Regions from separate parts of the Paenarthrobacter sp. NEAU-H11 genome, predicted to be linked through region 2. Evidence: predicted binding sites of a transcription regulator. Region 2 holds the regulator's gene; each other region holds the start of a gene.
What was found. The regulator Rex, encoded in region 2, represses fermentation and respiration genes when NADH is low (regulators of the CRP and FNR family bind a similar motif). The targets are predictions, from matches to a motif close to CTTGTGAANNNNTTCACAAG.

Region 1 (4,310 bases), on a different contig from region 2:
GAACCCATGGCGGCGGCAGCTTCCCGGATGTCAGCGTATTCTCCGGCGGCGACGGCGGCGTGGATGGCGGATCCCAGGGCCGGACCCTGCTCCGAGCCGATGGTGGACAGCTGAAGGCCGGTGGCGTCCGCGTAGATCTGCATCAGGAGCCTGTTCTTGAGCAGGCCGCCGGCCACGATGAATTCCCTGACCGGAACCCCGGCGTCGCGGAAGGCGTCCACGATGGTGCGGGTTCCGAAGGCCGTGGCTTCCAGCAGGGCGCGGTAGGTGTCCTCGGGCCTGGTGGCGAGGGTCTGGCCCACCACGATGCCGGACAGCTCATGGTCCACCAGCACCGAGCGGTTGCCCGAGTGCCAGTCGAGTGCGATCAGGCCGTGCTCCCCGATGGCCTGCCGCGACGCCAGTTCGGTGAGGTACTCATGGATCCCCAGCCCGCCGTCCCTGGCAGCCTGGTGGTATTCGGGCGGGACGCCGTACTTGGTGAACCAGCCGAAGATGTCCCCCACGCCGGACTGCCCGGCCTCGTAGCCCCACAGGCCCGGCACGATGCCGCCGTCCACTGCCCCGCACATTCCCGGCACTTCCCGCAGTTCGTTGCCGTTCATGACGTGGCAGGTGGAGGTGCCCATGATGGCCACCAGCTGGCCGGCTTCCACTGCCTTGGCGGCAGGGACCGTGACGTGGGCGTCAACGTTTCCCACGGCCACGGCGATGCCCTCCGGCAGCCCGGTCCAGGCTGCCGCCTCCGCCGTCAGGGTGCCGGCGGCGTCCCCCAGCCGCCCGATGGCGTGCTCCAGCTTGGAACTGACAAAGTCCTTGAAGTCCGGGTTCAGGGCGGCCAGGAAATCCGCCGAGGGATACCGCCCGTCCTGGTAGATGCCCTTGTAGCCGGCGGTGCAGGCGTTGCGGACGTAGCGGCCGCACAGCTGCCAGACGATCCAGTCGGCCGCCTCCACCCAGTGGTCCATGGCGCCGTAGGCCTCCGGATCCTCTTCCAGCAGCTGCAGGCCTTTGGCGAACTCCCACTCGGAGGAGATCAGGCCCCCGTACCGCGGAAGCCACTCTTCGCCCCGTTCGGCGGCCAGCCGGTTGATCCGGTCGGCCTGCCCTTGGGCGGCGTGGTGGCGCCAGAGCTTCACGTAGGCATGCGGCCGGTTGGCATAGCCCGGCAATTCGTTCAGGGGCGTGCCGTCGGCCTTGACGGGCACCATGGTGCAGGCGGTGAAGTCAGTGGCAATACCGACGACGGCGGCCGGGGCGATCCCCGCGGCGGCCACCGCGGCGGGAACGGCTATGCGCAGGACGTCCCTGTAGTCGTTGGGCACCTGAAGCGCCCATTCCCCGGGAAGCCGTGCTCCGTCGTCGCCCGCCACGTCTTTGGGCAGGGAGCCGGTCACCACTGCATGGGGATACTCATGGACGGCGCTGCCGAGCTCCTTGCCGTCGCGGACCCGCACCACCACGGCACGGCCTGACAGGGTTCCGTAGTCCACCCCGATCACGCAGTGGTCGGGGTGGACGTCGGAGCTGGAAGTGAACAACGCAGCTGGCATGGGGTTGCCTCCATCCGGGAGGCAGAGGCCTCATTACCGGTTTTGTAGGGTCAGGGTCGAGCTAAGTGCTGCAGCAAGTGTGAACGCTAACAAAGAAGAAGTCAATGAGGTCAAAGGTTTTCGGAGTTTCCGTCAGGAGGCTCTTGTTAGCGTTCACAAATCAGTCTATATTGAACCGACACATCAACCATGTGGCCAGGGCCGGGAGCATCGTTGCTTCCCGGCCCAACAACACTTCGCGGCAATGCTGCCGCGGAAGGAGAAAATGGTGAGAATCAAAAAACTCATGGGCGCGGTGGCCCTTGTCCTCGCCCTGACCGTGGGAGCCACCGGTTGCGGCTCCCGTGGCGGAGCCACCGAATCCAGCGGCGCTGCGAAGCCCGGCGACTCGCTGGTTGGCATCTCGATGCCAACCCAGACATCCGAACGATGGATTGCCGACGGCGCCAACGTTGAGAAGTCCCTGAAAGACCTCGGCTACAAGACGGACCTCCAGTTCGCCAACGACGACATCCCAACCCAGGTCTCGCAGATCGAGAACATGCTGACGAAGGGCGCCAAAGCCCTGATCATCGCTGCGATTGACGGCACCACCCTGACCGACGTCCTGGCCAAGGCCAAGGAGCAGAACGTCAAGGTCATCGCCTACGACCGTCTCATCAACGGCACTCCGAACGTGGACTACTACACCACGTTCGACAACTACACCGTAGGCGTCCAGCAGGCCACGTCGCTGCTGACCGGCCTGGGCCTGGTCGATGCCAGCGGCAAGAAGGTGGACGGCAAGGGCCCCTTCAACGTCGAACTCTTCGCCGGAAGCCCGGACGACAACAACGCCAACTTCTTCTGGACCGGCGCCATGGACACCCTCAAGCCGTACCTGGATGCCGGCACGCTGAAGGTCCCCAGCGGCCAGGCCAAGTTTGAGCAGGCCGCCATCCTTCGCTGGCAGGCACCCGTGGCACAGAAGCGGATGGAAGACATTCTCACCTCCGCCTACAGCTCGGGCACCAAGCTGAACGGCGTCCTCTCCCCGTACGACGGCCTGTCCATCGGCATTATCTCCGCCCTCACCAGCACCGGCGGCTACGCCAAGGGAAGCCTTCCGGTAGTCACCGGCCAGGACGCCGAAAAGGGCTCCGTGAAGTCCATCGTCGCCGGCGAGCAGTACTCCACCATCTTCAAGGACACCCGCCAGCTCGGCGCCCAGGCCGTCAAGATGGTTGATGCAGTCCTCAAGGGCCAGGAACCGGAGACCAACGACACCAAGACCTACGACAACAAGGTCAAGGTTGTCCCGGCCTTCCTGCTGAAGTCCGTGATCATCACCAAGGACAACTACAAAAAGGAACTGATCGACTCGGGTTACTACACCGACGCCGACGTCAAGTAGTCAGCGTCCCGGGCTGTGGCCGGACCTGCATCCGGCCACAGCCCCGCCCGCACCTTCCTGCAGCAGCAGGAAGGTGAAGCTTCGACCAGTCAGTGGGAATTGACGATGAACACACCCATTCTTCAAATGCGAGGAATCACCAAGACGTTCCCCGGCGTGAAAGCGCTGCAGGACGTCACCTTGGATGTGAACCGTGGCGAGGTGCACGCCATCTGCGGTGAGAACGGCGCCGGCAAGTCAACGCTCATGAAAGTGTTGTCCGGCGTCTATCCGCACAACACCTTCGACGGGGAAATCCTCTTCGAAAACGAACCCTGCAACTTCTCCAGCATCTCGGACAGCGAGAAGCGGGGCATCGTGATCATCCACCAGGAACTGGCGCTGAGCCCGTACCTCTCAATCGCCGAGAACATCTACCTCGGCAACGAACAAGCCACCAACGGATGGGTGGACTGGCGCAAGACCAACCTGGAGGCAGCAAAGCTGCTGGCCCGCGTGGGCCTAGACGAAAACCCCGTCACTCCCGTCCAGCACATCAGCGTGGGCAAGCAGCAGCTCGTGGAAATCGCCAAGGCGCTGTCCAAGGAAGTGAAGCTGCTCATCCTGGACGAGCCCACGGCCGCCCTCAACGACGAGGATTCCGGCCACTTGCTGGATCTGATCCTCCATTTGAAGGGCCAGGGGGTCACCAGCATCATCATCAGCCACAAACTCAATGAAATCCGCAAGGTGGCCGACGCCGTCACCATCATCCGGGACGGCAAAACCATCGAGACCCTTCGGCTCGATGAGGGCCAGATCACCCAGGAACGGATTATCCGCGGCATGGTGGGACGTGACCTGGAGAGCCTGTACCCGGACCGCGAGCCGAACATCGGCGAAGAAGTCCTCCGGATCGAAGACTGGTCCGTCCGGCATCCCCAGGACCACAGCCGCATGGTGGTCCGCAACGCCAACCTGCATGTCAGGAAGGGCGAAGTGGTGGGACTTGCCGGGCTGATGGGCGCCGGACGCACGGAACTCGCCATGAGCGTCTTCGGCCGTACCTACGGCACCGCAACGTCAGGCAAGGTCTACAAGTACGGCGAGGAAATCAACACCTCAACTGTCTCTGACGCCATCCGGCACGGCATTGCGTACGCCACCGAGGACCGCAAGCACTACGGCCTGAACCTCATCGAGGACATCAAGCGCAACATCTCCCTGGCAGCTCTGCGCAAGCTCGCCAAACGCGGCTTCGTGGACAAGAACCAGGAGACCGTGGTGGCCAACGGCTACCGGAAGAGCATGAACATCAAAGCACCCTCGGTGGCCGCCATCACCGGCAAGCTCTCCGGCGGCAACCAGCAGAAGGTGGTGCTGAG
Region 2 (4,310 bases):
TTGGGGCATGTTTACCAGTTTCTCAAAGATGGCGTGCGATCCGAAATCTTCTACACAGAGTAGAACTGAAGTTTTTGAAGAAATGTTCCGAAGATGGGAATGAAACATGCAAATGCATGTTTATACTGGATGCAGCAGTTAGTTGATACTTCAACAGATGAAGCTTCAATAGCAGAACCCTCACGGCACACACAAGGAGCAAAATCATGGCACTTCCCGCAGACGTCACCACCGGCACCTGGACCCTGGACAACTCCCACAGCGAGATCGGCTTCACCGTCCGCCACGCGGGCATCAGCAAGGTCCGCGGCCAGTTCAAGGAAGCCGCAGCAACCCTGGACCTCCCTGAGGATGTGGCCGGCGCGAAGATCAACGCCACCATCAACACGGCCAGCTTCGATTCCGGCGATGCCAACCGCGACGGCCACGTCAAGGGCGAGGACTTCTTCGACGTGGAGAAGTTCCCCGAGATCTCCTTCGTCTCCAACGGCCTGGTGGCCAAGGGCAACAGCTACGAGCTGACCGGGGACCTGACCATCAAGGGCGTCACCCGCCCCGTCACGCTGGACACCGAGTTCAACGGCGTGGCCGTGGACCCGTTCGGCAACACCCGCGCCGGCGTTTCCGCTGAGACCACCATCAGCCGCAAGGACTTCGGCCTGACCTGGAACGCTGTCCTGGAGACCGGCGGCGTCCTGGTGAGCGACAAGGTGGCCATCAACCTGGAACTGGCTTTCATCGCTCCCGCAGCGTAATCGCCTTTCCCGCCGGCACCCCGGCACTGGACGTCCTCAGTCCGGTGCCGGGGTGCCTCCTTTTAACTCCCGACTCCACTCCCCCTCGCCGGAGGGGTTTACAGTGAGGGCCATGAGCAACTCTCCCAGCGCGCCCCGGACCGGTTTCGCCCGGATCTTCGCGGTGGCGGCCCTTCCCACCGAACTCAAGGTTTCGTTCTGGATCTGGTTCTTGGGCGGCATCCTGGGCCTGCTGGGGGGACTCCTCGGCATGCTGGCCTCCCTGGTGCTCTTCGCTGCTGCGCCGGGAGCCGCAACCCAGGTGCTGCTGCTCATGCTGCTGGCGGCCAGCGTGGGGGCGGCCCAGATCGTGTTCGCCCTCGCCATGAAAGAGGGGAAGCACCGGGCACGGCTGGGCCTGACGGCACTCACCGGCATCACCCTGGTCCTGGCCGTCGCCAACGGGGCCATGGGCGTGGGCCAGGCTGGCAACTGGGCTGCCTTCCTCATCAGCCTGGCCGCCACTGTCCTTCTCTGGCTGCCCCGTTCGCAGGCCTTCTTTGCCGCAGCAGGACGGCGCGGGAATACCTCTTCCGAATGACCCACAAGCCGCCCGCCCCGGAGTACGGTGGACTTAAGCCATGCTGGGGGTAGGGCACAGGACCATTCCCGGCAGCCTACCTGGAACCCGACATGCAAAAGGAACGCCCATGAGTACTCCCCCTGTCCCGCCTCCCGTTCCAAACGATCCCGAGTCCGGCTCCGAGCCTGGCACGCAGGGTCCCCGCTACGGCCAGAACGCACCCCAGTCCGGCGCCCCGCAGTACGGCCAGAACGCACCCCAGTACGGGCAGAGCGCCCCGCAGTACGGCCAGCAGTCCGGCGCGCCCCAGTACGGGCAGAACGCCCCGCAGTACGGCCAGCAGTCCGGCGCACCCCAGTACGGGCAAAACGCGCCGCAGTACGGCCAGAACCCGCCGGCGGCTCCGGGCTACGGGCAGCAGCCGTACGGGCAGTCACCCTACGCGCAATACCCGTCGGAGCAGCCGCAGCCGTCCGGAAGCACGGGCGTTCCCCAGCTGGTCAACATTTCGTTCTGGTTGCTGATCGCCTCTGCCGCCATCTTCGTTGCCTCCGCGCTTGCCGGCCTCACCACGCTGGATGATCCCCGGTTCCGCGATGTCTTCGACAGCCAGGTCCAGGGCACCGGCGCCGGAGTCACGTACGAGGATATGAAGGGTGTCATCGCCGGCACCCTGGTGGTTTTCACCATCATCGGCCTGGCGCTGTACCTGTTGGTGGCATTCTTTGTCCGCAAGGGCAAGAACTGGGCACGCATCCTGGGCACCGTCTTCGCGGCACTTTCCGTCCTGGGCCTCTTCGGCCCTCCCAGTTTCGCGACCATCGGCACGTTGTTGGGGATCGCGGCCATTGTGCTGCTCTACCTGCCTGGTGCCGCTCCGTATTTCCGGCGGCAGCAGCCGTTCGCCAATCCGTACGGCGGCAACATGGGCAACCCGTACGGCCGGTAGTCCAGGCACCAACCACCCTGCGGGCGTGGGTCCCGAAAAAGCAGCCGGAACCGCGAAGGAACCTAGGCGGTCTGGCCCGGGGCCTGCGCCCGCTGTGCGTGGTAGGCCAGGATCTGCAGCTCCGTTGCCATGTCCACCTTGCGGAGGTTGACCCCCTCCGGCACCTGGAGCATCACGGGGGCGAAACTCAGGACGCTGCGGACGCCGGCCGCCACCACGCGGTCGCAAACATCCTGGGCCACGGCGGCCGGCAGTGCCAGCACCACCATGTTGGCCCCGGTCCGGTGCAACACCGCTTCCAGGTCGGCCACGTCGCTGACCCGCAGCCAGCCCACTTCGTTGCCCACCACCATCTGGTCCGCGTCAAAAATGGCAACTACGTCGAAGCCGCGGGATTCAAAGCCGCCGTACCGGGCCAGGGCCTTGCCCAGGTTGCCGGCCCCCACGATCGCCACTTTCCAGTCGTGCGTAAGTCCCAGGGCGGCCGCGATGTGCCGGCTCAAGTACTGCACCTCGTAGCCCACACCGCGGGTTCCATACGAACCAACGTGGGAGAGGTCTTTGCGCAGGGTTGCGGAGCTGACGCCCGAGGCCTCGGCGAGGGATTCTGAGGAGACCCGCTCCACCCCCTCGGAGAGCAGGGTGTTGAGGGCGCGCAGGTAGAGGGTCAGCCGTGCCACCGCAGCGGGCGGAATCTGTTTACCCGCCGTGCCCGTGGCTCCCGGCAGGTCCGGGACAGCCTGGGGAGTTGAATCCAGCGAAGCCACCAGCTCCTCCCTCGCATTGCGTTGTGACACCACTCTAGAGCCCCATCAGCATTGCCAACAAAGCAGGTGACGCCGATGTCCGCATCATCACAAGGTGCTGCTCCCTACTGCGCCATTGCCTGCCGGAGCACGCGTTCAAGGCGGGCTTCGTCGATCTTCCAGAAATCGCGCTGCACCCCGTCCACCAGCACCACGGGGATTTCTTCCGCATAGCGTTCACGGAGTTCCGGCTGGTGGTCCACCAACTCCTCGTCCCACTCAAGTCCCAGCGACGCGGTAACCCGCCCGACGGCGTCGCGCGCGTCTTCGCAAAGGTGGCAGTCTGCTTTGGTGATGAGGAGGACGCGCGGTGAGGCCATGCCTTAACGGTATCCCCGTTGCCCGGGCGCGGCGACGTCCGGCGTGACACCGCAGTGGAATGAAGAGTGGATTGACTAGACTCAACTGCATGCCCGTCGAGAAATACGTCGCCGTAGTCACCAAGCCGGTTGCTGCGCCGCAGCCCGGCGAGGCGGCGTTCTTCGATGTGGACAACACCCTGATGCGCGGCGCCAGCCTCTTCCACGTTGCACGGAAGATGCACCAGCGCGGCGCCTTCACCATGACCCAGGCTGCCGGCTTTGCCTGGAAGCAGTTCAAGTTCGTGGCCCGCGGCGAGAACATCGACGACGTCCATGCGGTGCGCGACTCCGCCCTGACCCTCGCCGCGGGGATCACGGTCGACGACGTAAAGGCCTTGGGCGAAGAGGTCTACGACGAGATGATCGCCTCGAGGATCTGGCCCGGCGCCAAGGCCTTGGCGGAGCAGCACCTGCGGGTTGGCCGCCGGGTGTGGCTGGTGACCGCCACACCCATCGAAGTGGCCACCGTGATTTCCACCCGGCTGGGACTGACCGGAGCCCTGGGAACGGTGGGCGAAATACATGACGGCATGTACACGGGCCGGCTGGTGGGGGACATCCTGCACGGCTCCGCCAAGGCCGTTGCCGTCCGGGCCATTGCCGACGCCGAAGAGCTGGACCTGATGCGCTGCTGGGCCTACAGCGACTCCTACAACGACATCCCCCTGCTGACCCTGGTGGGCCACCCCGTGGCCATTAACCCGGACGCCCGCCTGCGCCGGCACGCCCGGGACAACAACTGGCCCGTCTACGACTTCCGCGCAGGCCGCCGCGCAGCCACGCTCGGGCTCAAAGCGGCAACGGCCTGCGGCGCCGTCTACGGTCTCTGGAAGGGGTTCGCCCGCATCCGGGGCCCCCGCGTCTAGGCAGCGCCAA
Region 3 (4,310 bases), on a different contig from region 2:
TAGCGGAAGTAGAGCGTGAACCAGTTGAAGCGCACCTCGACCCGGCCGCCGTCGTTCGCCAAAACCTCAACGTCCGTGATGTTGTGCCCCGTGCGCGGCTCGGGGAGGGAGGTGGCCGATGACCTGTCGGTCTTGATCCGGAACACCCGGTCCTCGATGCCGCCGCGGTTGTCGTAGTAGATCAGGGAGATCTCGTTCTGCGGGTCCTGCGTCAGCTGGTCATCCACGTCCCAGGCCGGCATCCAGAATTCGGAGTCGGGGTGGTAGCACTCGAGCCACTCATCGAACTGGCGGTCGTCCAGCAGGCGGGCTTCCCGGTAAAGGAAGGCACGGACGGTTTCGAGGATTGCAATGTCCTCCGCGGCCTTGAGGACCGGGGCGGTTTGGGTCAGGCTGGTCATTGTGTCTGCGCTCTCTGTGGTTCCGGTGGGCTCTGTCAGGCGGAGGCGGGGACGGAGGCCAGCGCGGAACGCTCCTCTTCCTCCGCCAGGGCACGGTCCATGACTTCCTTCCAGTACCCGTGCTGGATGGGGTAGAGCCCTTCATCTTCGGTGCGCACTCCGGAGGCGATGACCTTGGTCATGCCCAGGGCCTGGGCCTGCTCGTCCGGGCCGGCGATCTCGTGGGTGGAGCCGCGGGTCATGTCGTTCCAGGGGGCGCTGGTGGCCCAGTAGGTCTTGTTGCAGGAGCGGAATTCCTCCAGGTCGTCCGGGGTGGCCATGCCGGTGGCGTTGAAGAAGTCCTCGTACTGGCGGATGCGCTTGGAACGGTTCTCCTGGGACTCGCCCTTGGGTGCGATGCAGTAGATCGTCACCTCGGTCTGGTCCGCGGAAATCGGCCGGAAGTGGCGGATCTGCGAGGAGAACTGGTCCATGATGTAGACGTTCGGGTACAGGCACAGGTTGCGCGAGATGTTGATCATGAAGTTGGCCATCTCCTCGCCGTACTTCTGGACCAGTTCCTCCCGGCGGTCCCAGAGCGGACGGTCCTCGGGGTTGGTCCACTCCTGCCACAGCAGCAGGTGCCCGTGGTCGTAGGAGTAGAAGCCGCCCTTGACCTTGCCCCACTTGCCGGCATCCATGGCCTTGGTTTTGTTGGCCGAGTCACCGGCGCTGCGGCGGGCCGTGGTGGCGGCGTAGTTCCAGTGCACGGCCGTGACGTGGTAGCCGTCGGCGCCGTTTTCGGCCTGGACCTTCCAGTTGCCGTCGTAGGTGTAGGTGGAGGAACCGCGCAGCACCTCCAGCCCTTCGGGTGACTGGTCAACGATCGAATCGATGACCTTGGTGGCGTCGCCCAGGTGCTCCTCCAGCGGCAGCACGTCAGCCTTCAGCGAGCCGAACAGGAAGCCGCGGTAGGACTCGAAGCGGGCCACCTTGGTGAGGTCGTGCGAGCCTTCCTTGTTGAAGGTCTCGGGGTAGCCGGCGTTCCGGGAATCCTTGACCTTCAGCAGCTCGCCGGAGTTCTTGAACGTCCAGCCGTGGAACGGGCAGGTGAAGGTGGTGCGGTTGTCCGTCTTGCGGCGGCACAGCATGGCGCCGCGATGCGAACAGGCGTTGACGATGCAGTTGAGCTTCTCGTCCTTGTCCCGGGTGATCATCACCGGGGTGCGGCCGATGTACGTGGTGAAGTAATCGCCTACGTTGGGAATCTGGGACTCGTGGGCCAGGTACACCCAGTTGCCTTCAAAAATATGCTTCATCTCAAGTTCGAAGATCTCCTGGTCGGTGAAGATTTCGCGCTTGGCCCGGATGATGCCGTTCTCACGGTCGTCGATCACGGCGTCGGCAAGGACCTCGCGGGCATGGATCAGGTTCTCGGTCATGGCGTGCTCCCTCATTGGAGATTGCTGGACGGATGGGCGGGAGGTCCGGGCTGGCGTCGTTGCCGGCGGTGGACGTTAGAGGCAATTCTTCCCCCTCGTGACTGGTCTCACATCAGGCAAACACCTAGGGTCGACCAAGGGTGTCTTTATGTATCGATCATGACTAAAAAGCAGCATTATCAATATTTGTTTCGTCATTATCTTCGGACCTACGATGAGACAGACATCACGCGACGCCACGGAACGGCAGGCACTCCTGCACCGGCGTCCTGCGGCGGGTCCAGGAGACCTTTCTGGGCCCCAATTTCAAAGACGAAGGTGGAGACCGCCATGACTGAGACTCAAGTGGACATCCGGAACGAGAACGAGGGCACAGCCGTTGAAGCCGGCTCGAAGGCCACCGAACGCTTCGCCGCTTCCGGCAAGCTTTCGGAACTGCGCGTGCCCAAGGAGCGCGTGAGCCTGCTGGCCGGCGCGCTCATCAAGGCCGCCAACGACATTGTCGTTGAGCACCAGGTCACTTACGAGGAGTACAACGCGCTGAAGGCTTGGCTGATCAAGGTGGGTACCGACGGTGAGTGGCCGCTGTTCCTTGACGTGTGGCTGGAGCACACGGTCGAGGACGTCAACTCCCAGGACCGCCCCGGCACCAGGGGCACCATTGAAGGCCCGTACTACGTGCCCGGATCGCCGGAGCTTGCGACGCCGGCCACCGTCCTCATGCGCGACGGCGAAGAGGGCACCCCCCTGCGTTTCACCGGCCAGTTCACGGACACCAACGGCAATGCCCTGCAGGGCGCACAGGTGGAGATCTGGCACGCGGACGCCGCCGGCTTCTACTCGCAGTACGCCCCGGGCCTGCCGGAGTGGCTCTTCCGGGCCACGGTCAAAGCCGACGACGAAGGCCGTTTTGAAATCAACACCATGCGTCCGGCGCCGTACCAGATCCCCACGGACGGCGCCTGCGGCCAGCTCATTGAGGCGGCCGGCTGGCACGCCTGGCGTCCGGCCCACATCCACATCAAGGTATCGGCACCCGGCTACCAGCCCGTCACCCAGCAGCTCTACTTCCCGGGCGACCCGCACAACGCTGACGACATCGCCTCGGCCGTCAAGCCTGAACTGATGCTGGACCCCAAACCCCGCACGGACGGCGGGGCCGGAGAGGACGCCGTGTACAACTACGTCCTCGCCAAGGAAGGCGAGACCAAGTAGGCCTTTGCCCCTACTGTCTGAGGCCGGGCGCCAGGACCCGGCCACATGGCGCCCCGGAGCTGCATCTTCGGGGCGCCTGCCTGTTCCAACCACGCAGCCAGGAGCCAGGATGCCCACTTTCCGCCAGGACCCGGCGGCCCAGCCGGAAGCCGCAGCAGAACCCGTCACTGGAGGGCCGGCTCCCGGACTGTCGGCCGCGGAGATGCCGCCCGCGCGGCAACCGCTGCTGGAACGGCCCGGACGCCGCCCCGCCGGACCACGCCGTTTCCTTCGGGACGTGGCGCCGACCTACGTGTCCAACGGTGCCATTGGCCTGGTCTTCACCGCCTCCGGGCCCATCGCCGTCACCCTCGCCGTCGGGGCAGCAGGCGGGCTGAGCCAGGAACAGCTCGCCTCGTGGGTTTTCGGCATCCTGTTCTCCGGCGGAGCCGCGACACTGATCATGTCGCTGCTGTACCGGCAGCCGCTGGGGTTCGCCTGGTCGATTCCAGGCACGGTTCTGCTCGGACCGTCGCTGCACCATCTTTCCTTCGCGGAGGTGGTGGGCACGTTCTTCACCGCCGGCCTGCTCGTCCTGGCCCTGGGCGCCACCGGAGTGGTCCGTCGGATCATGGCGATGATCCCCATGCCGATCGTCATGGCCATGGTCGCCGCCGTGTTCCTCCGCTTCGGCACGGACATCATCTCCGCAAGCCAGGCCAATCCGGCCGTCGCCGCCCCGATGGTGGGCGCCTTCCTGCTCCTGACCGCCGTGCCGGCCCTGGGGAAATTCCTTCCCCCGGTCCTGGGGACGCTGGTGGCCGGTTGCCTGGCGGTGGCGGTCAGCGGGCAGTATGTTCCCGGGGAGCCGGGACCGCTCCTGGCCGTCCCGGCCTTCACCCCTCCGGTGTTCACGTGGGCGTCGCAGCTGGAACTGGTGGTTCCCCTGGCCTTGACGGTGTTGTTCGTCCAGAACGGCCAGGGCATCGCCGTGCTTCGGGCCGCAGGACACCGGCCGCCCGTGAACGCTTTCGCCATCGTGTCCGGCGCGTTTTCCTTGCTGAACGCCGGCTTAGGCGCGGTATCAGCATGCGTGACGGGCCCTACGAACGCCCTGTTGACGTCGTCGGGAGTTAAGGGACGGCAGTACACAGCAGCGGTGACCTACGGTTGCCTCGCACTGGCCTGCGCGGCGCTGGCTCCCACCCTGACCCGGCTGATGCTGGCCACGCCCAAGGAATTCGTCCTGGTCCTGGGCGGAATCGCGATGCTGCGGGCACTCCAGCAGGCGTTC

Region 1: a site for Rex is predicted at 1,694-1,713, ahead of araB (ribulokinase). Genes of this name have one in related genera too.
Region 3: a site for Rex is predicted at 1,917-1,936, ahead of benA (benzoate 1,2-dioxygenase large subunit). Genes of this name have one in related genera too.

The regions. Positions count from the first base shown of each region.
Region 1 covers NZ_JBNZGA010000024.1:19,909-24,218, reverse strand. Annotated here, with positions in the region: gene araB (ribulokinase) at 1-1,553, opposite strand, end outside; gene chvE (multiple monosaccharide ABC transporter substrate-binding protein) at 1,819-2,946, shown strand; gene mmsA (multiple monosaccharide ABC transporter ATP-binding protein) at 3,052-4,310, shown strand, end outside.
Region 2 covers NZ_JBNZGA010000002.1:347,269-351,578, forward strand. Annotated here, with positions in the region: gene ACQ3DC_RS04185 (histidine phosphatase family protein) at 1-9, opposite strand, end outside; gene ACQ3DC_RS04190 (YceI family protein) at 207-755, shown strand; gene ACQ3DC_RS04195 (hypothetical protein) at 868-1,335, shown strand; gene ACQ3DC_RS04200 (hypothetical protein) at 1,445-2,266, shown strand; gene ACQ3DC_RS04205 (redox-sensing transcriptional repressor Rex) at 2,329-3,033, opposite strand; gene ACQ3DC_RS04210 (glutaredoxin family protein) at 3,138-3,392, opposite strand; gene ACQ3DC_RS04215 (HAD family hydrolase) at 3,482-4,300, shown strand.
Region 3 covers NZ_JBNZGA010000020.1:36,376-40,685, reverse strand. Annotated here, with positions in the region: gene benB (benzoate 1,2-dioxygenase small subunit) at 1-401, opposite strand, end outside; gene benA (benzoate 1,2-dioxygenase large subunit) at 437-1,822, opposite strand; gene catA (catechol 1,2-dioxygenase) at 2,153-3,037, shown strand; gene ACQ3DC_RS19025 (benzoate/H(+) symporter BenE family transporter) at 3,147-4,310, shown strand, end outside.